Regions from separate parts of the Arthrobacter sorbitolis genome, predicted to be linked through region 1. Evidence: riboswitches for the same ligand, from Rfam matches in the RefSeq annotation. Region 1 holds a riboswitch; each other region holds the start of a gene.
What was found. A riboswitch is a leader RNA that binds a small molecule or an ion and turns the genes downstream of it on or off. The one in region 1 is predicted to bind S-adenosylmethionine.
Positions count from the first base shown of each region.

Region 2: it holds a riboswitch for S-adenosylmethionine, as region 1 does, so the genes downstream of both, ACX80K_RS02310 (ABC transporter substrate-binding protein) here and ACX80K_RS13100 (ABC transporter substrate-binding protein) in region 1, are expected to answer to the same signal.
Region 3: it holds a riboswitch for S-adenosylmethionine, as region 1 does, so the genes downstream of both, sfnG (dimethylsulfone monooxygenase SfnG) here and ACX80K_RS13100 (ABC transporter substrate-binding protein) in region 1, are expected to answer to the same signal.
Region 4: it holds a riboswitch for S-adenosylmethionine, as region 1 does, so the genes downstream of both, ACX80K_RS05685 (ABC transporter substrate-binding protein) here and ACX80K_RS13100 (ABC transporter substrate-binding protein) in region 1, are expected to answer to the same signal.

Region 1 covers NZ_JBTNDM010000007.1:82,948-88,009, forward strand. Annotated here, with positions in the region: gene ACX80K_RS13095 (ABC transporter permease) at 1-516, opposite strand, end outside; gene ACX80K_RS13100 (ABC transporter substrate-binding protein) at 513-2,150, opposite strand; SAM riboswitch class I at 2,256-2,354, opposite strand; gene ACX80K_RS13105 (protein adenylyltransferase SelO) at 2,489-3,952, opposite strand; gene ACX80K_RS13110 (HAD family hydrolase) at 4,006-4,758, shown strand; gene ACX80K_RS13115 (NAD(P)-dependent oxidoreductase) at 4,782-5,062, shown strand, end outside.
Region 2 covers NZ_JBTNDM010000001.1:468,099-473,160, reverse strand. Annotated here, with positions in the region: gene ACX80K_RS02325 (CYTH and CHAD domain-containing protein) at 1-1,407, opposite strand, end outside; gene ACX80K_RS02320 (hypothetical protein) at 1,627-1,839, shown strand; gene ACX80K_RS02315 (VOC family protein) at 1,883-2,311, shown strand; SAM riboswitch class IV at 2,421-2,548, shown strand; gene ACX80K_RS02310 (ABC transporter substrate-binding protein) at 2,685-4,346, shown strand; gene ACX80K_RS02305 (ABC transporter permease) at 4,347-5,062, shown strand, end outside.
Region 3 covers NZ_JBTNDM010000009.1:86,504-91,565, reverse strand. Annotated here, with positions in the region: gene ACX80K_RS14395 (O-acetylhomoserine aminocarboxypropyltransferase/cysteine synthase family protein) at 1-140, opposite strand, end outside; gene sfnG (dimethylsulfone monooxygenase SfnG) at 140-1,306, opposite strand; SAM riboswitch class I at 1,312-1,417, opposite strand; gene ACX80K_RS14385 (hypothetical protein) at 1,520-1,756, shown strand; cyclic di-AMP (ydaO/yuaA leader) riboswitch at 1,840-2,050, shown strand; gene ACX80K_RS14380 (LysM peptidoglycan-binding domain-containing protein) at 2,056-2,997, shown strand; gene acs (acetate--CoA ligase) at 3,099-5,051, opposite strand; gene ACX80K_RS14370 (ABC transporter permease) at 5,042-5,062, opposite strand, start outside.
Region 4 covers NZ_JBTNDM010000002.1:219,410-224,471, reverse strand. Annotated here, with positions in the region: gene ACX80K_RS05700 (ABC transporter permease) at 1-818, shown strand, start outside; gene yjfF (galactofuranose ABC transporter, permease protein YjfF) at 818-1,831, shown strand; gene ACX80K_RS05690 (aminodeoxychorismate lyase) at 1,867-2,745, shown strand; SAM riboswitch class IV at 2,853-2,970, shown strand; gene ACX80K_RS05685 (ABC transporter substrate-binding protein) at 3,136-4,053, shown strand; gene ACX80K_RS05680 (amino acid ABC transporter permease) at 4,064-4,828, shown strand; gene ACX80K_RS05675 (amino acid ABC transporter ATP-binding protein) at 4,825-5,062, shown strand, end outside.

The sequences.
Region 1 (5,062 bases):
GATGCCGACCCAGAACTGCGGGAGGGAGGCGAAGAACACCTCGACGGCCCGGCCCGCGCCGTCGAGCGTGCGCCCGCGGCCCACCGTGAGGAGCGTGAAGGCCAGCGCGATCACCCAGGCGAAGACCAGGGCCAGCCCGGCGAGCTGCAGCGTGGGCAGGATCTGCGGTCCGATGATCTCCAGGACCGGGACCTTGAAGATGTAGGACACCCCGAAGTCGCCGGTGAGGAGATCGCCCAGGTAGGCGAGGTACTGGACGAGGACCGGCTGGTCGAGCCCGTACTCCGCCCGGACGGCCGCGACCGTCTCAGGCGAGGGGGAGGAGCCCGCCCCGCCGAGGATCGCGGTGACCGGATCGCCCGGCGTGAGGCGGAGGACGAAGAACGTGAGGGTCACGGCCGCCCAGAGGACGAAGAGGCTGCCGGCCGCCCGCCGCACGATGACCTTGCCGGCGGTACCGGCCGTCGCCGTCGTGCGGGGTGCTGCGCTGAGTGAATCGAGGGACTGGGTGCTCATTCTGAATCCACCGCCGTGACGTCGTAGAGGTAGGGGAGGGACAGGCTCGGCTCGAGGGCGAGGTTCTCGTAGCGGTCGCTGCGGAGCGCCACCTGGCTGGCCTGGTTGTACAGCGGCAGCTGCAGGGCGTTGTCGCTCACGATCTGCTGCGCCCGGTAGTAGAGGTCCTCGCGCTCGGCGGGGTCGTCCGTGGCGAGGGCGTCGTTGAGGATGCCGTCCAGGCCGGGGTTGCGGAAGCCCGACCCGTTCGGCACGAAGCCCGCGGACTCGGTGTACTCGGAGGAGAAGACGATGCGCAGGACATCGGCCGTGTTGGTGTTCCAGTAGTCGGCGCGGAGGTCGTACGCGAAGTTGTTCCCCAGTTCGCTGACGGTCGCCCCGTCGCCGTTCTCGATCAGCACCTCGAACCCGGCCTTCTTCGCGGTGGCCTGGATCTGGGTGACCAGGGCCTGGTGCGCCGTGGGCCAGGCTCCGGGCGTGTAGGGGAAGTGCACGGTGAGGCGCTCGCCGTCCTTCACGCGGTAGCCCTCGTCGTCGCGCTCCGACCAGCCGGCCTCGTCGAGCAGGCGGGCCGCCTCGTCGGGGTCCGGGTCGTACACGTGCTCGAAGTCGGGGGAGTAGAAGCCCGTGGTGGAGCTCAGGGGTCCGCCGGCCCGGGTGACGGTGCCGAAGTAGACGCTGTCGATCCCGGCGTCCACGTAGGCGCTGTGCAGGAAGGCCTTGCGGACGGCCAGATCGTCGAACGGGGCGCGCGTGGTGTTGAGGATGAGGTTGGTCGGGTTGCCCGGCCGGTCCTGCAGGATGAGTTCGACGTTCGGGTCCGCCTCGGCCTCACCGAAATGCACGGACGGCATGAGGTCCAGGGCGTCCACCTGCCCGGCGCGGAGGAGCCCGTAGCGGGTCGAGTCCTCGGGGACGATGCGCCACTCGATCTTCTCGAGGTGCGCCGGACCCTCGTGCTCCGCGTAGGGCGGGGCCGAGTTGTAGTCCTCGTTCCGGACGAGGCTGACCTTCGACTGCGGGACGTAGTCGACGATCCTGTACGGCCCGGTCCCCACGGGGGAGTTGCAGTTCTCGGCCTGCGGACGCTTCAGCGCCTCGGGGGATTCGATGCCGAGGAACGGCTGGGCGAGGACCTCGAGGAACGCGGCGTAGGGGCGGTTGAGGGTGACGACGGCGGTGGTGTCGTCCACGACCTCGGTTCCCACGTAGGGCTTGAGGTAGCCTCCGGCCGTGCCGGACTGGGTGTCCGGATCCACCATGTGGTCGAGGTTCGCCTTGACCGCTTCGGCGGTGAGTTTCGTCCCGTCGGTGAACGAGACGTCGTCGCGCACGGTGAAGGTGTAGGTCAGGCCGTCGTCGGAGACCGACCAGTCCGTCGCCAGCCACGGATGGATCTTCCCCTCGCTGTCCTGTGACACCAGGGAGTCCAGGTAGTTGGCAGCGATGGACGCCTGCGGCATGTCGCCGTTGACGTGGGGGTCGAGGCAGGAGATGTCCTTGCCGGTCGCGAAGACGAACGTGTCGTCCTCGCCGGCCGCGGCCGTTCCGCCGCACCCGGAGAGGGTGAGGGCGAGTCCTGCTGCGCCGAGCAGGGCGAGTGTGCTGAGGGTGCGGGGGTGTGCTGTCGTCACGCGGGGCTCCTGAATCATCGCCCGATGGAGGGCAGACAGGACAGCCAGCAGTCACCACCGGACGTGCGCGCGCACGGCGGGGGAGACCAACGAAAGCGTGAAGCAACTCCATCGGTCCTGGCAGTAGCACCGTTCCCCGTTGCTACACGGGGAGGGTTGCTGCGGCGTCGTCGATCCAGGTCTCTCGGCCGCTCGGGATGGTTATGGACCCAGTCAAGCGCACCGGCCGCAGGGAGCGCCAGTGGTGCCCGTCATACGGGGTCATGCGGCGACCATAGGGGGTCATGCGGCGACGCAGGAGGCCCCTCCTTCGCGGAGCGACTCCGGGAGCCCGGGCCTCAGGTCCCGCAGTACGTCGTGTACCGGCCGAAGTCGTCCGGCGCGCCGGCCGCGTAGCGTTCCAGCCCCGGCCTCTCCTCGAAGGGGTTCGCGACGACGTCGACGAGCCGCGTGAGCGGATCGAGGTCGCCCGCGGTCGCGGCCTCCAGGGCCTCCTCGACGAGGTGGTTCCGCGGGATGTACACCGGGTTGACGCGGTCCATCGCGTCGGCGTCGGGCCCGAGGGCGAGCCACCGCTCGGCCCAGGCGTCGAACGCGGCGACGTCGAGCACCCTGTCGCGTGCGGGCCGGACGTCGCCGCGCACCACGGAGCCGAGGCCCCGGAAGAAGGACGTGTAGTCGACGTGGTTCTCCTGCAGCAGGGTGAGGACGTCGTTGGCCAGCGGCGAGGCGACCTCGTCGTCGACGTCGTCGGGCAGCCCCAGCTTGGCCTTCATGCCGGCGAGCCAGGCGGCGCCGTAGCGGGATCGGAAGGATTCCAGCACGCCGACGGCCAGGGCGACCGCCTGCTCCTGGTCCTCGTCGATGAGCGGCAGCAGGGTCTCGGCGAGGCGTGCGAGGTTCCACTCGGCGATCAGCGGCTGGTTGGCGTAGGCGTAGCGGCCGCCGCGGTCGATGGAGCTGTAGACCGTGGCGTAGTCGAAGACGTCCATGAACGCGCACGGCCCGTAGTCGATGGTCTCGCCCGAGATGGTCATGTTGTCCGTGTTCATCACGCCGTGCAGGAAGCCGACGAGCATCCACTGCGCCACGAGCGACGCCTGCGCGGACAGCACCGACTCGAACAGCGCGAGGTAGGGGCGTTCGGTGGACGCGGCCTCCGGGTAGTGGCGGCTGATCGCGTGATCGGCGAGGCGCGTGAGGAGGTCCTGGTTGCCGGTGGCGGCCGCGTACTGGAAGCTCCCGACGCGCAGGTGGCTGCTCGCGACGCGCGCCAGGACCGCGCCGGGCAGCATGGTCTCACGGCGCACCTCGCGTCCGGTGGCGACGACGGCGAGGGAGCGCGTGGTCGGGACGCCGAGGGCGTGCATGGCCTCGCTGACGATGTACTCGCGCAGCATGGGGCCGACGACGGCGAGGCCGTCACCGCCGCGCGCGAAGGGCGTGCGGCCCGAGCCCTTGAGGTGGAGGTCGCGGAGGCGGCCCGCGACGTCGGTCAGCTCGCCGAGCAGCAGCGCCCGGCCGTCGCCGAGGCCCGGGTTGAAGCTGCCGAACTGGTGGCCGGAGTAGGCCTGGGCCACGGGCGTCGCGCCGTCGGGTACCGAGGTGCCGACCAGCAGGGCGAGGCCCTCGGGGGAGCCGAGGAACCCCGGATCGAGCCCGAGGTCCGCGGCGACCGGACCGTTGAGGGCCAGGAGGCGGGGTGCGGGGGCGTCGTCGGCCTGCCAGGCGACCGCCATCTCGGGCAGTTCCCGCGCGAACCGGCTGTCGAAGCTGACCCTGGAGTCCGTAGGCACGCTCATCCCTCCACCGTACGCCGGGCGACACGAGGTCTGTCACGCGAGGAAGTTCTTCGATGACGCCCTTGTGCACGGCCCGGTTGGCCGACCTGCTGTCGGAACCCTACGATGACCGACATCAGGCGCAGCCCCTCGACGGCTGGCACCAGTCCACCGAAGGGTCCGCGATGCCGCAGGGCGACGACGCAGCACGGCAGGTCTCCGAGCGGATCCTGCGGGAGGCGGCCGGGGCGCGCATCATCTGGGACTTCGACGGCGTCGTCGGGCACACCGAACCCCTGCACGAGGCGAGCTACCGCGAACTCGCGGAACGGCGGAACCACGAGTTCCCGTCCGGCTTCTTCGGCGACCTCGTGGGCCACACGGAGCAGTGGATCTGGGAGCGCGTCATCGCCGACGGCTTCCCGGCCGCGGAGCGGGAGATCCCGGCCCTGCACGGCGAGCGCGGCGAGGTGGTCGCCGCGGCGGCGCTCCGAACCCTCGACCCGTCATGGCTCGCGGCGTCGCTGATGCCGGCCGTGCACGGCACCGCCGCCGAGCAGGTGGTGGTCTCCAACGGGGACCCGGATCTGATCACCGCGCTGCTCGGGAAGTGGGACCTCGCCCGGTTCGTGCACGTCGCCCGCCGTGAACCCGGGCGGGACAAGGAAGCCCTCTTCCGGGAGCTGTGCGTCCCGCCCTGCGTCGTCCTCGAGGACAGCGACACCTACCTGGCGCTCGCCCGGCGGGCCGGAGCCTTCACGGTGGGCGTCCGGCACTCCCACAACCCCCGCGCCGCCCTCGACGCCGACCTGACCACCGCCCTGTGAGCCCGACAGACCGAGGACCAGCCATGGCCGAACCCACGAAACCCGTCGTCCTGCTGAAGCCCGCCCCGCAGAAGCGGGACAGGATCTTCACGCCCGAGGCCCTCGCCCGGCTCCACGAGGGCTTCACCGTGGTGGATCTCGAGGACGCACCCGACGACGCCCTGTTCGAGGAGTACCTGCCCGGGGCCTTCGCGATCGTCGGGCAGCCGGACCTGGGCGCCGACCGGCTGGCGCGTGCCGTCGGCCTGAAGGCCCTCGTCAATGTCGAGGGCAACTTCTTCCCGAACGTCGACTACGGCACGGC
Region 2 (5,062 bases), on a different contig from region 1:
GTTCTCCCCCTCCTGGAAGGCCTTGGCGCCGAGCCGCCGCAGCAGCTCCCGGGTGACGATGCTGTCCTGGTGCTCGCCGAGCGTCTTCTGCATGACCTGCGCCGCGTCGGCGATCCGGGCGACCTTCTTCCGTCCGATCGGCGCGGCCGCCTCGGCGGCGTAGCGCAACCGCTTTCCGTCCTTGCGGGCCTCGTGCAGGGCGGGGTGGTCGCCGAGACCGGCGGGGTGGCTCATCGCATCGTGGACCACCCTGCGCAGGCGTTCCATGTCCCGGTTGATGAGCGCCGGGATCACGCGGGAGGCGGGCTCGGCCGCACGGGGGGTCGTCACCGGATCGGCCACGAAGGCATCGAGGGTGTCCAGGAGGCGGAAGTAGCGTCCTCCGTCCAGCGCCTTCAGCACCTGGGCGCGGAACTTCTTGTAGTCCCCTCCGAGCTCGACGTCGACCCTGCGCCCGACCGGGCCCAGCAGGAGTTCCGCGGGTTCGTCGGCGAGCATCCGCTGGAGCCGCTCGTGCATCACCTGCGCGTCCCGCGCCTTCCCGAGGACCCCGGCCAGCCACTTGAGTTCCTCGCGCAGCAGCCGGACGGCCTCGGTGTCGTCGAGGAGGGTCCGGTACGTCGCCAGGACGGACCGTGCCCTCCGGATGGACACCCTCATCCGGTGGATCGCGTCCTGCCCGTCGACCCGCACCCGGGGGTCCTGCTGCTGGAGCACGGTCACCTGCTCCCGCAGGTAGGCGAGCAGGATGTCGCCGGCCGGACCACCCGGGGTCGGGACCGGGGGCGCCGCGGGCTCGTCCGGGACACGGTCGCCCAGGATCCGTGCCAGCTTCGACCGGTGAGCGGCGGCACGTGCACCCGCCGCCGTGACGACGGCCTCCGCGGCGCCCAGCAGATCCCTCGAGCCCTCGACCAGTTCGATCTCCCACTCACGCCAGCGCAGGGTGGACGGCGCGGACCCGGGCACCTCGGCGTGCACGTGGTCGTCCATGACATCGGCGAGGATCCGGCCCTCGGCACCGCGCAGGTGGTGGACGACGCGCCGGGTGTCCAGCCGGGCGACAGGAACGAGGGCGCTGTCCCTGACGTGCACCCGGATCAGTTTCAGGAGCGACTTGGGCACCGCCGAGCCCTTGCGCAGCGGTTCATGGTACTCGTGGCGCTCGTCGGGCCCGGCCGGCAGCTTGAGATGCCACCCGGCGTCCTCGCCGCCGGTCCGCCGTCGCAGGGTGATGCGGCGGGAAGCCAGCCGCAGGTCCTCGGTATCGAAGTACTCGGCCTCCAGGTGGTACTCCACCGGCTGGTCCACCGCCTCGATCCCGGGGACGTCCTCCAGAGCGGGAAGGGGCACGTCGTCATCGATGTCGAACTTCCGCTCGATCTCCACAGCAGGCTCAGGGCGCATACGGCACTGTATATCCTCGCCCGCCCACGCGTCAGCAGCCCCATCTCCCCACCCAGGATGCTGCCGCCGGGAAATCCGGCCGAAAGACCCTAGAGGGATTCCCGATCGTGGCGCATACTGGCTGCACTCAAGGACTGGCAGGAGTCCCTGGGATGACGAAGGTGCGCGTCGGCCGCCGCGCGATCGGTTCCGCACCCCCTGACGACGAAGGACACAGCCATGACCACTGAGCAGTCCGAGGCCCGACCCATGCGCCTCCGTACCCCCTCGCCCGTGCCCGCCGCAACGGGAGACCACGTATACCGCGTCGCACATCCGCTCTCGGAATCCGAGCTCAAGCGTCAGGGCGAGCGGCGTCGCGAAGCCGAGCGCAAGCTCGCCCTCCATATCCAGAGGTACCGGGAGACCCACCCGCTCCGCCGGGCCCACTGAAGCCGCCCCGACCGTCCGCGCACGCCGCCGTCCGGCCCGCGCCATGGATCAGCAGCTGCACTTCCTCACTGTCGCGACACCGGACCTCGACGCCGCACGGTCGTTCTACGACGGCGGACTGGGCTGGACGCCGGTCCTCGACGTCCCGGACGAGGTCATCTTCTACCAGGTGGCTCCCGGGATGCTGCTCGGGTTCTTCCTCGCGGACAAGTTCGCCCGGGACCTCGGACTCGACGTCGCGCCCGCACCGGCCGGCGTCACCCTGTCCCACAACGTGGGGTCCCCCGACGACGTCCGCGCCGTCGTCACCGCGATGGCGCGCGCCGGCGCCACGGTCCTCAAGGAGCCGCAGGAGAGCGCCTTCGGCGGCATCCTCCACTCCCTCGTGAGCGATCCGATCGGAGTGACGTGGGAGATCGCCCACAATCCCCGCTGGCGCATCCTCGACGACGGCACCGTCAGCCTGGGCTGAATTGACTGGCGGAATTCCCGCTCTCCGACGCTTCAGGACGCAATGGCCGGGGTGTCACATTTCTTTTTATTCGTCGAATTCCCCGGACATCTGCCTATGGTTGTCCCAGCTTCAAGAGACGCGGTCGCCAAGCTCCGACTGGACCGCGCGCCAACCCCATGTTCCTGGGTGGTTCGGATGACGAAGCGGCCTCCTCCTCGGCACCTGGTGCTGGTCCGGTGCAGGCAAGAGCACTCCGAAAGGCACTCATCGTGAGCTGTACGGCCCTCCCCTAGCACAACTCCGGCGCGTCCCGTCCGCGTCTCCTCCTTTCTTCCCGACCCCCGGCAATTCGCGCTGTGCGCTGTGCCGGAACATTTCCGAGGAATTCACCATGAATGCATCCGCACTACCCCCTGCCCGGAATCGCCTCGCATTCCGGCGGCTGACGGCCCTCTCCGCCGTCGGCCTCCTCGCCGTCCTGACCGGGTGCGCCGGTCCGGCCGGTCCGGCCTCCGCTCCGGACGGCGACCCGGTGCCCGGCGGCATCCTGGACGTGTCGATCTCGGCCGAGCCCGGCTGCCTCGACGGCCACGGCATCTCGGCGACCCAGCAGCAGTTCCTGGGCCGCCTGATCTACGACAACGTGGTGACCCTCGACGAGGACGGGGACATCGCCCCCTACCTCGCCGAGTCCTGGGACGTCTCGGCGGACGGCAGGACCTACACGTTCCACCTCCGGCAGGGCGTGACCTTCAGCGACGGCTCGCCCTGGAACGCCGAGGTCCTCGGGCAGAACTTCGAGCACATGAGGGACCCGGCCACGAAGTCGCCCCTCGCCGCTGCGTACATCGCCCCGTACGTGGACGGCACGGTGATCGACGAGTACACCTTCGAAGCGCACCTCGCCTACCCCTACACCCCCTTCCTCTACACGCTCGCGCAGTCCTGGCTCGGCATGAACTCGGGCAAGGCCATCGCCGAGTCCCCGGAGACGCTGTGCCAGGAACCGATCGGCACCGGACCCTTCACCGTCGCCGACTACCAGCCGGGCCAGAGCATCAGCTACGCCAAGCGGGAGGGCTACGACTGGGCGCCGGCGTGGCTCGAGGGCGACGGCGAGGCGTACCTCGACGGCGTCGAGGTCACGCTCGTCAGCGAACCCGTCATCCGCCACCAGTCCCTCGTCTCCGGCCAGTACGACCTGACGGAGAACCTCGCACCGCAGAACGCCGCCGCGGTGCAGGAGGACCCCGGCTTCACGTACGAGAACCTGCCCCGCACCGGCAGCCCCTACGTCCTCAGTTTCAACCTGAGCCGCGCGCCGTTCGACGACCTCGCGGTCCGCCAGGCGTTCGCCGCCGCCGTGGACACGGACGCCGTCACGGAGAGCCTCGGCTTCGGCACCTACACCCCGATCGACGGCTTCCTGTCGAAGCAGAGCAAGTACTACGACCCGTCGGTCGAGGGCGTCCTGACCCACGACCCGGAACGCGCGAACCAGCTCCTCGACGATGCCGGCTGGACCGGCCGCGACGACGAGGGCTTCCGCACGAAGGACGGGAAGCGGCTCACGGTCGAGGTGCCCACGGTCGAGAGTTCGACGCCGAGCCCCTTGCTGGTCCAGCTGCAGGGCGAGGCCAGGAAGGTCGGCTTCGACCTCCGGATCATCCAGCTCCCCCAGGCCCAGCTCACGGAACTGCGCTACGCCGGCGACTACGACGCCCTCGCCGGGGTATGGCACACCAACACCACCGACGTCCTGTTCATCCGCTACCACTCCTCCGAGATCACCGGCGAACGGATCGGCCAGAACTCGTCCTACGTGAACGACCCCGAACTCGACGGACTGCTCTCCGCGGCGCGCGAGGCCGACGACGGACCCGAGGCCGAGGAAGCCTACGCGAAGGCCCAGCACCGGCTGCTCGAGCTCGTGCCCGGTGTGCCGCTCTACGAGAACCCGAGCCAGTTCGCCTACGCGAACACCGTGCAGGACGTCACCGTGGACACCTCGCACCCGGTGCCCGTCCTGACGTACGCCTGGAAGGCCGAGTAGGTGACCGTCCTCCGCCGCATCCTCACACGGCTCGCGGTCGGCATCGGCGTCCTCTGGGGCGCGGCGACGCTGACGTTCCTCGCGGTCCACCTCATCCCGGGCGACACCGCGCTGCTGATCCTGGGCGGACCGGACGCGCGGCCCACCGCCGAGACACTGGCGCAGGTCCGCAGCGACTACCTCCTCGACCAGCCGTTCGTCGTCCAGTACGGCAGCTATGTCGGTAACCTCCTGCAGGGCGACCTCGGGCAGTCCTACAGGCTGCGCCTGCCCGTCACCGAGGCCATCGGGCAGCAGATCGGCGCGACGGCGGCACTCGCGGCGGCCGCCGCCGTCGTCGCCCTGCCCCTGACCTTCGCGGTCGCGATCCTGTCCGCGCAGCGCGCCACCTGGATCCGGTCGATCGTCTCGGGCATCGAGGTGGTCTTCGCCGCCACGCCGACGTTCATCATCGGCTTCGCGCTGCTCATCGTCTTCTCGTTCACCCTGCGCTGGTTCCCCATCGGGGGCAACCAGGGGCCCGCCGCCCTGGTCCTCCCGGCACTCACCCTCGCCCTGGCGATCTTCGGGACGCTCTCGCAGGTCCTGCGGAACGAACTCGAGGACGTCCTGGAGCAGCCATTCATCCTGACGGCCCGCTCCCGCGGCATGCGCGACCTCCCGGTCCGGATCCGGCACGCCCTCCGGCACGCGGCCATCCCGGTCCTGACCATGTC
Region 3 (5,062 bases), on a different contig from region 1:
AGGTTGGCGGCGTCATTGGTGTCCTTGAACACGAACGACGTCGTCTGGTAGATCGGTACGGCGCGCGCGCCGTGCGTGGCGTCGGGGGTGCCGCCCGCGTGCAGGGCACGCGTACGGAAGCCGAAAGAACGTTCTGCCATCAGATACCTGCCTTGGTGGGTTCGTGGACTGGGAGAGTGGCCTCAGGATCGAAGTCGACCCCCGCCGCGCGCGCGGCATCCGCCTCGAGCTGCCGGACGATCGGGAGGATGTCCGTGCCGAAGGCCGCGACCTCCTCCTGGAAGTGCAGGTAGCAGGTGAGGAAGAGGTTCACGCCGATCTTCTTGTACTCGACGATGCGCTCGGCGATCTGCTCGGGCGTACCGATGAGCTGTGTCTTGAAGCCGTCGTTGTACTGGACGAGGTCCTCGAACGTGGAGTCCGCCCACATGCCCCTGCCGTCCTTCGTCGAGGCTCCGGCTTCCTGCACGGCGTCGCGGAAGCCCTCGACGGCAGGCCGATGCGCCTTCTCGACGATCTCACGCAGCGTGTCCCGGGCCTCCTTCTCGGAGTCGCGGGCGATGACGAACCCGTTGAGCCCGTACCGGGGGTGCCGCCCGGCCTCGGCGGCGGACGCCTGGACGCCCGCGATGTTCTCCTTGAAGCCCTCGAGGTCCTTGCCGTTCGAGAAGTACCAGTCCGCCACCCGACCCGCCGTGGCCTGGGCCGCCGTCGAGTTGCCCCCGAAGAAGACCTCGGGGTGCGGGCGGCCGGGCACGTCCACGGGGGCGGGGCTCAGCGTGAAGTCCCGGATGTCGTAGTACCTGCCCGACTGGCTGTACCCCTCCTCGGTCCACAGGCCGCGCAGCACCCGGATGAACTCCTCGGTGCGGACGTAGCGTTCGTCGTGCTCGAGCCATTCCAGGCCGAAGTTCACGAACTCGTCCTTCAGCCAGCCGGAGACGATGTTGACGGCGGCACGGCCGTTCGAGATGTGGTCGGCGGTGATGATGAACTTCGCCAGGACGCCCGGGTGCCACATGCCGGGATGGACCGCGGCGATCACCTTCAGCTTCTCCGTGGCGGCGAGGAGGGCGAGGGAGAACGACGTCGCCTCGTGCTGCTTGTCCGCTCCGTACGACGCGGCGTAGCGGGTCTGCGACAGGGCGTATTCGAACCCGGCGTCCTCGGCGATCCGGGCGAGCTTCCTGTTGTAGTCGAAGTCCCAGCTGGTGCGCTGCTCGATCGTCGAGACGACCAGGCCCCCGCTGACGTTCGGCACCCAGTAGGCGAATTTCAGGGGGGTTGAAAGGTCGGCGACGCTCATCGGATCCTCCATCGGTCTGGCAGTAGCACCCTTCTGTCGCCGCGTCGGATGCGGAGGCCAGGGTTGCTGCGGCGTCAGTGAGCCAGATCTCTCAGCCGCTCGGGATGGTCAGATCGAGTCTGACACCGAGCCGCCGGGGAACCAAACAATGTGTCCCCGTGTGAGCGAGCCCCGCCGCATGCCGCGCCCGTCCCTCCCGCATAGGGTGGGGGGATGGAGAGCTGGAGGGCGGCGGAGCGTACCCACGAGCAGGGATTCTGGAGCACGCTCCTCTGTGTCGGGGCGGCGCTGACGGCCGCGCTGTCCGGCAGCCTCGTGGCAGCGGCCATCGGCGCTGATCCGACGGCGAGCGCCTGGTTCTACCTGCAGCAGTCGGTGCTCCTCGTCCTCAGTGCTGCATGCACGGGGCTCGCGTTCCGTCGCCGGCGATCGGCCCGTACCGGGGGGTAGGGTACGCGGCGTTATGTGAATGTGACAAAACGTCCGAGCAGTGGCTATGTTCGTCGGGTGCCTCCGCCTATGTGAGGCGCTCCTGGACGAAATGCCGAGCCCCGCCGTCGTCCCGGATACGTTCGCACACATCACGGCGGGGACGGGGGAACCACAGTTCCAGTGGGCGCGCAGCAACACCTGCCGACGTCCTTGGGGTTAAGTCGCATCGCAGCAGCTGATCAGCTGGTGCACGCGCCCGGGTGACTCCCATCCGAACCCGACAGCTCACCCCGCAGGCATGGGAGAGGTATACATCCATGTCACGAAAGATCTCTTCGGCGCGCCACCGCGCCGCAATCGACGGCAATCTCGCACTGCAGGGCCTGTCCCGCGCCGCGAAGGCCCACGCCACCATGGTGGGGCGTCCCGTTGCCGTCGTCGCCGTCACGTCGGGCCTCGCGCTCAGCGTCGTCGGCACCGCCCACGCCGGGTCCTACACGGAGCAGGCCGCGACGCCGGCACCGGCAGCCGTGGCAGCCCAGGCCGCTCCCGCCGTCCAGGCCGCTCCCGCGGCTCCGGCCGCTGCAGCCGACGCGACCCACACCGTCGTCGCCGGCGACACCCTCGGCGGCATCTCGGCGAGCTACGGCGCGGACCTGACCGCGGTCCTCGCGGCCAACGGGCTCTCCCTCGCGTCCGTCATCTTCCCCGGTGACTCCATCGTGATCCCCACGGGTGGAGCGGCAACCGCGCAGACGGTCTCCGTTCCTGTCGCGGTCGCTCCTGCGGCTCCCGTGCAGCAGGCAGCGGTCGTCGCCCCGGCGCCGGTCGTCCAGCAGGCTGCGGCCGTCGCCCCGGCTCCTGCTCCCGCCCCGGCCCCGGCCGTGTCGGAAGCCCCCGGTTCGGGCGTCTACCTGGCCTCGGCCGAGGTCACCCCGGCAGCCGGCGGCGCCGGTGGGACCCTCCTGGCGTCGGCCCAGTCGCAGCTCGCGGCCGGAGCGGTCCAGGACTGCACCGTGCTCGTCGAGAACGCGCTGCACGCAGCCGGGATCGCCGCGGGCGACCTCGGCCCGTCGCAGTTCTTCCAGTACGGCGCGACGGTGGCGACCCCCGCCCCCGGCGACATCGTCATCACCGGTGGCCACGTGGCCATCTACGCCGGTGGCGGCCAGGTCATCAGCAGCGGCATGAACGGGTCGAACCTCACCATGCAGCACCCTCTCTCGGACCTTCCGGGAGCATCCTTCGTCCGGGTCTGATTCCTGAACGAACCACACGCGGGAAGCGGCAGGTGCTTGGACGGGGCGCCTGCCGCTTCCTTCTTTAAGCGGGATCCGTCCGGGCGGGCGGCGGGCGGGTTTCAGCCCCGCGCCGCCAGGACGTGCTGGATCCCGGGGATGCACCCCTCGTTCTGCAGGGACGTGGTGTCCCCGAGGGGGCTGCCCTCGTAGAGTTGCGTCAGCAGGCGCCGCATGATCTTCCCGGACCGCGTCTTGGGGACATCGGGCACGACGACGACGGCCGAGGGCCGCGCGATCGGTCCGATCGCCTCCGCCACATGGGCGCGCAGCGTCGCAGCGACGTCGGCCCCATGGTCCGCGCCGGCGGTGAGGACCACGAAGGCCGCGATGGCGTGACCCGTCAGCGGATCCGGGATCGGGCATGCGCCGGCCTCCGTGACGAGAGGGTGGGCGACGAGCGCCGATTCGATCTCGATGGTGGACAGGCGGTGCCCCGAGACGTTGATGACATCGTCGACACGGCCCAGGATCCAGGTGTCGCCGTCGTCGTCGTACCGCGCGCCGTCGCCCGCGAGGAACCAGCCCCGGCTCGCGAACTTCCGCCAGTAGGCGTCGAGGTAGCGCTGCGGGTTCCCCCACACCGTCCGCGCCATGGCGGGTCCGTGGCGGTCGACGACGATGAGACCCTGCTCGCCGGGCGGGACGGCCCGGCCGTCCTCGTCGACGATCCGCGTGCTGACCCCGGGTAGGGCACGTGCCGCGCAGCCGGGCTTGAAGTCGGTGTCGGTAGGGCTGGGGGAGAGCACCGTGGCGCCGGTCTCGGACTGCCACCAGGTGTCGACGACGGGCACCTCGTCCCGTCCGAGGTTCCTGCGGAACCAGCGCCACGCCTCGGGGTTCACGGCCTCGCCCACGGTGCCGAGCACGCGGATGCTCGAGAGGTCGTAGCCCGGCGGCACGCCGTCGGGGAACCAGCCCATGAGCGAGCGGACGAGGGTGGGTGCGGTGTAGTAGCTGGTGACGCCGTACCGTTCGATGATCTCGAAGTGGCGGCCCGGGTGCGGCGTGTTCGGGGTGCCCTCGAAGATGACCTGCGTGGCACCGTTGGACAGCGGTCCGTACAGCTCGTACGTGTGCGCGGTGACCCAGGCGAGGTCCGCCGTGCACCAGTGCACGTCCTGCCCGCGCTGCAGCGGGTTGGGGTGGCTGAAGAGATGCTCGAAGCTCCACGATGCCTGCGTCAGGTAGCCTCCCGAGGTGTGCACGAGGCCCTTCGGCTTCCCGGTCGTCCCCGAGGTGTACATGATGAACAGCGGCGTCTCGGCATCGAACGGCTCCGGCTCGTGGTGTGGCGAGGCCGTGTCGACGACGTCGTGCCACCAGATGTCCCGGCCCTCCGTCCAGGCGACGTCGGATCCCGTCCGGCGGACCACGAGGACGTGCTCGATGCTGTTCTGGCCCGCGACCGCGGCGTCGGCGTTGTCCTTGACGGGGACGGCCGTGCCCCGCCGGTACTGGCCGTCGGTGGTGACGAGGAGCCTTGCCCCGGTGTCCTCGACGCGGAAGCGGAGCGCCTCGGCCGAGAACCCGCCGAACACGAGGGAGTGCACGGCCCCGATCCGGGCGCACGCGAGGGTGATGACGACCGTCTCGACGAGGACCGGCAGGTAGACGACCACGCGGTCGCCCGCCCCGATGCCGAGGGCGAGGAGCGCATTCGCGGCCCGCGACACCTCGTCCTGCAGCTGGGCGTAGGTCACGGTGCGCCTGTCACCGGGCTCGCCCTCGAAGTGCAGGGCCACCCGCCCGCCGTTGCCGGCGCGCACGTGCCGGTCCACGCAGTTCGCGGCGACGTTCAGCGTCCCACCCGCGAACCACTCGATGACGGGCACGCTGAGCGTCCCGTCCTCCTGCGGGGTCGCCTGGCGGAACGTGTGCAGGGTGTCCCACGGCGAGTCCCAGTCGAGCCGGAGGGCCTGCTCCGCCCAGAACGCCAGCCGGTCGGCCTCGTCCTGGAGCTCCGCGGGACCGTCGGGCGCCGCGGTGTGCGGTACCGCACCGCCTACGCCCACCGGCGCACCGC
Region 4 (5,062 bases), on a different contig from region 1:
TGTCGGTGGGTGCGGTCGCGGCGATCGCCGGCGCGATCTCCTGCATGTACATCTACAGCTCCCCCGACCCCACCTCCCTGCGGACCGCCGCCACGGGCGTCGCGATCGCCGTCGTCGCCGGCCTGGTCCTCGGCGCGTGGAACGGCTTCCTGGTCTCGGTCATCGGGATCCAGCCGATCATCGCTACGCTCGTCCTGATGACCGCCGGCCGGGGACTGGCGCAGCTGGTCACCGATGGCCAGATCATCTCCGTCTCCAACGACTCCTACCAGGCGATCGGCGCCGGTTTCTTCCTGGGCCTGCCCATCTCGATCCTCATCGCGGCGGCCGCGTTCGGCGTCGCGGGCCTGCTCACACGCCGCACGGCCCTCGGCACGCTCATCGAGGCCGTGGGCATCAACCCCGTGGCCGGCCGCCTCGCCGGACTCGATGCCCGCACCATCACCTGGACCGTGTACATCTTCAGCGGACTGTGCGCGGCGGTCGCCGGGCTCATGATCAGCTCAAACGTCACGGCGGCGGACTCCAACAACGCCGGGCTGTACATCGAGATGGACGCGATCCTCGCCGTCGTCATCGGCGGTACCTCCCTCGCCGGGGGCCGGTACAGCCTCGTGGGGACGCTCGTCGGAGCGCTCATCATCCAGACCCTGACCACCACCGTCTACACGCTGGGCATCCCACCCGAAGCCACCCTGGTCTTCAAGGCGCTCGTCGTGATCATCGTCTGCCTCCTGCAGTCCAGCAGGGCCCGCACCCTCCTGGGACGGCGCAGGCGTCCCGTGACCGAGCAGTCCACGGTGGAGGTGGCCGTCTGATGTCCGTCCTCACGCGCACACCCGCTCCGCTCGACCGCTCCCGGATCAGCCGCCTGCAGGGCAGGGCGCGGTACGCGCCCACCCTTGCGACGGTGGGCCTGTTCCTCGCGATGTTCGCCGTCGGCGCCGCCATGTACCCGGGGTTCCTGTCCGGGCAGGTCTTCCTCAACCTCCTGATCGACAACACCTTCCTCATCGTGCTCGCCGTGGGCATGACGTTCGTGATCCTCACCGGGGGCATCGACCTGTCGGTCGGCTCCGTCGTCGCGCTGTCCATGATGATCGCCGCCTCCCTCCTGCAGGCCGGCTGGAACCCGGTCGCGGTGATCGCCCTCGTGCTCCTGACGGGCGCGACCTTCGGCCTGCTCATGGGGCTGGTCATCCAGGTCTTCGAGATCCAGCCGTTCATCGTCACCCTCGCGGGCCTGTTCCTGGCGCGCGGCCTCTGCTACGTCATCAGCGTCGACTCCATCACCGTGACGGACCCGTTCTTCACGTCCATGGCCCAGGCGAGGATCCCGCTGGTGGGGAAGCTGTTCGTCTCCCCCGGCGTCGTGATCGCGCTGCTCGTCGTCGCCGCCGCGTTCTACGTACTGCACCAGACGCGGTTCGGCCGGACCGTGTACGCCATCGGCGGCGGCGAGTCCTCGGCGTTGCTCATGGGCCTCGCCGTCCCGCGCACGAAGGTCCTCGTGTACGGGATCAGCGGACTGTGCTCCGCGATCGCCGGGATCCTGTTCTCGTTCTACAGCCTCTCCGGGTACAGCCTGGCGGCCACGGGCCTCGAGCTGGACGCGATCGCCGCCGTGGTGGTGGGTGGGACGCTGCTCACCGGAGGGTACGGCTACGTGCTCGGGTCCCTCGCGGGGGTGCTCGTCCTCGGCATCGTCCAGACCTTCATTTCCTACGAGGGCACCCTCAGCTCCTGGTGGACGCGCATCGTGATCGGCGCCCTGCTCCTCGCGTTCATCCTGCTGCAGAAACTCTTCACCCGGAAGGTGAGACTCACCTGACGACCGCGGATCCTCCGGCCGATACGCTGGGACCCATGACCGTTCTCGTGTTCCTCGACCCCGCCTCCGACGACGGCAGGATCGCGGATGCCGCGCAGCCGCAGCTGATGGCCACCGATCTCGGTGCCACCCGCGGGGACGGGGTCTTCGAATCGATGCTGGCCGTCGACGGGACGCCCCGGAAGGAACAGGCGCACCTGGCGAGGCTCGCGGCGTCGGCCGCCGCCCTCGACCTCGCGGTGCCCGACGCCGGCGCGTGGAGCCGTGCCATCCGCACGGGCCTCCGCGAGTTCGCCGCGGCGGACCCGGGCAGGAGCACCGCCGTCGTGAAGCTGGTCGCCACGCGCGGCATGGAGGGCGCCGGACGCGCGACGGCGTGGGTGCAGGTCGCGCCCGTCCCGGCGGCCACGCTGGCGCAGCGCGAGGCGGGCCTGAAGGTCCTCCTGCTCGAGCGCGGGTACGACAGCACCGTGGCACAGCGCGCCCCGTGGCTGCTCCTGGGCGCCAAGACCCTCTCCTACGCGGTCAACATGGCCGCGATCCGCCACGCGAAGGCCGCCGGCGCCGACGACGTCATCTTCACCTCCTCCGACGGCAAGGTCCTCGAGGGGCCCACCTCCACCGTGCTGCTCGCCCACGAGCGCGACGGGCGGAAGACCCTCGTCACACCGCAGCTCGAGAGCGGGATCCTGGCGGGCACCTCGCAGGCCGCACTGTTCACCGCGGCGAAGGAGCAGGGGTGGGACCTCGGGTACGGTCCGCTCGAACCGCACCACCTCTTCGAGGCCGACGCCGTCTGGCTCATCTCGAGCATCCGGCTCCTCGCGCCGGTCCTCTCGCTCGACGGCCGGGAGCTCCGCACCTCGGCCGCCCTTACGGCCGAACTCACCGCACTCGTGGACCGTTTCGTGTAATCTCCGCCACACAATGCGCCCCAGGAGGCGGATTTCGACGTCAAGAACCGGAATAGTGACGTTCCCGTTTTGACCCGGCCCTCCGTGCTGCCCTAGCGTTTTGCTCAAATCAAGAGTTCCAGCCATCGGCCCTGGCCGGCTGGACAGCAACCCTCTCCCGTAGTGGGGTGCTCCAGGTGAAGATTCGGCCGCCGGGTCCAGTCCCCCGGTTGGCAAGTACGGCGTCGTGCGGTCCGTCCCGGTGTTTCCTCCGGGTCCGCCCGCCACAGCGCGCACAGCCCAGAACAGCGAGCGTGTCACCCAGCAGCCAGTCGTTCCCCCGCCGGCCTCCGGCGTCCAGCAGCCCCACCCAGCGCGCCCCTCTCGGGGCCCGCCTCGAAGAAGGACACCATGAACCTCTCCCGCAAGGTCCTCGCGGTACTGACCGTGCCCCTGCTCGCCCTGACCGTCTCCTGCGGCAGCAGCAGCAGCAGCGAACCCACCGAGACCACCGACGCCCTGGCCGGCAGCGACCAGCAGTCGCTGGACAAGTACACCACCGAGACCACCACCCCGGTCGAGGAGATCGACACGGCGGAACTCGGCCTCATCACCGACGGCACGCTGCGCGTCGGGACGCTCTCCGACGCACCGCCGAACATCTTCCTGGAGGACGGCGTCTTCACCGGCTACGACAACGAACTGCTGCGCGCCATCGGCGACAAGCTCGGCCTCGAGGTGGAGTTCGCGTCCACCGACTTCTCGGCGCTGCTCGCCCAGGTGCAGAACAAGCAGTACGACGTCGGATCCTCGTCGATCTCCACGACGGAGGCCCGTCGCGAGAACGTCGGCTTCACCAACGGCTACGACTTCGGCTACATGGCCGTCGTCGCGAAGAACGGCTCCTCGGTCACCGGCTTCGACTCGCTGTCCGAGAGCACCCGCATCGGCGTGGTCCAGGGAACCGTCCAGGACGACTACGTCTCCAACACCCTCGGCCTCGAGCCCGTGCGCTTCCCGGACTACAACACCGTGTACGCCAACGTGAAGAACGGCCAGGTGGACGCGTGGGTCGCGCCGTCGCAGCAGGCCACCGGACAGGTGAAGGAGGGCGACGACACCACGATCGCCGAGACGATCATCAACACCGAGAACTTCACCGCGTACGCCGTGAACAGCGAGAACCAGCCCCTCATCGACGCCCTCAATGCTGGCCTCGACGCCGTCGTCGCCGACGGCACCTGGACGGAGCTCACCGAGGAGTGGTACCCGGACCGCGAGATGCCCTCCGACTGGAAGCCCGGCAGCAAAGCCGTGGAAGTAAAGTAGCGGTCCCTGCATGGATGCCCTCGAACAGCTCGGCAAGACGTTCTTCGACTGGGAGGCGATGGCCGCAGTCCTGCCCGACCTCCTGACCGTCGGACTGCCGAACACGCTCATGCTCGCCCTGGCCTCAGGGATCATCGGGACGATCGTCGGCATGATCCTCGCGATCATGGGGATCTCGCGGAACCGGGTGCTGCGGTGGATCGCCCGCATCTACACGGACATCTTCCGCGGGCTGCCCGCCGTCGTGATCATCCTGCTCATCGGTCTGGGGCTCGGCCCGATCCTCCGGCAGGTCACGGGCAGCACCAGCCCGTACCCCCTGGGCATCCTCGCCCTCTCGCTGATCGCCTCGGCGTACATCGGCGAGATCTTCCGGTCCGGCATCCAGAGCGTGGAGAAGGGCCAGCTGGAGGCCTCGCGTGCCCTGGGCTTCAGTTACGGCTCGTCCATGCAGCTCGTGGTGGTCCCCCAGGGCGTGCGGCGCGTGCTGCCCGCCCTGGTGAACCAGTTCATCTCGCTCATCAAGGAGTCGTCGCTGATCTACTTCATCGGGCTCGTCGCCAGTGAGCGGGAGCTCTTCCGGGTCGGCAACGACGCGGCGAGCAACACCGGCAACCTGTCGCCGCTTATCGCGGCCGGGGTGCTCTACCTGTGCCTGACCATCCCGCTGACCCACCTGGTCAACTTCATCGACAACCGGCTCCGCGTGGGCAAGAAGCAGAAGCCCGAACCGGACGAACTGGCCGCGAAGATCGGCGAAGGAGCGAAGGCGTGACGACTCTCGAATCGGGAACCCTGACCGGGCAGAACCTGCACCTGTCCTTCGGCACCAACCACGTGCTGCGCGGGATCGACCTGCACGTGGAGCAGGGCACGACGGCGTCCGTCATCGGCCCGTCGGGCTCCGGGAAGTCGACGCTCCTGCGCGTCCTGAACCGGCTGATCGAACCGGACGAGGGGGACATCCTGCTCGACGGCCGGTCCGTTCTCAAGGACAACCCGGACGAGC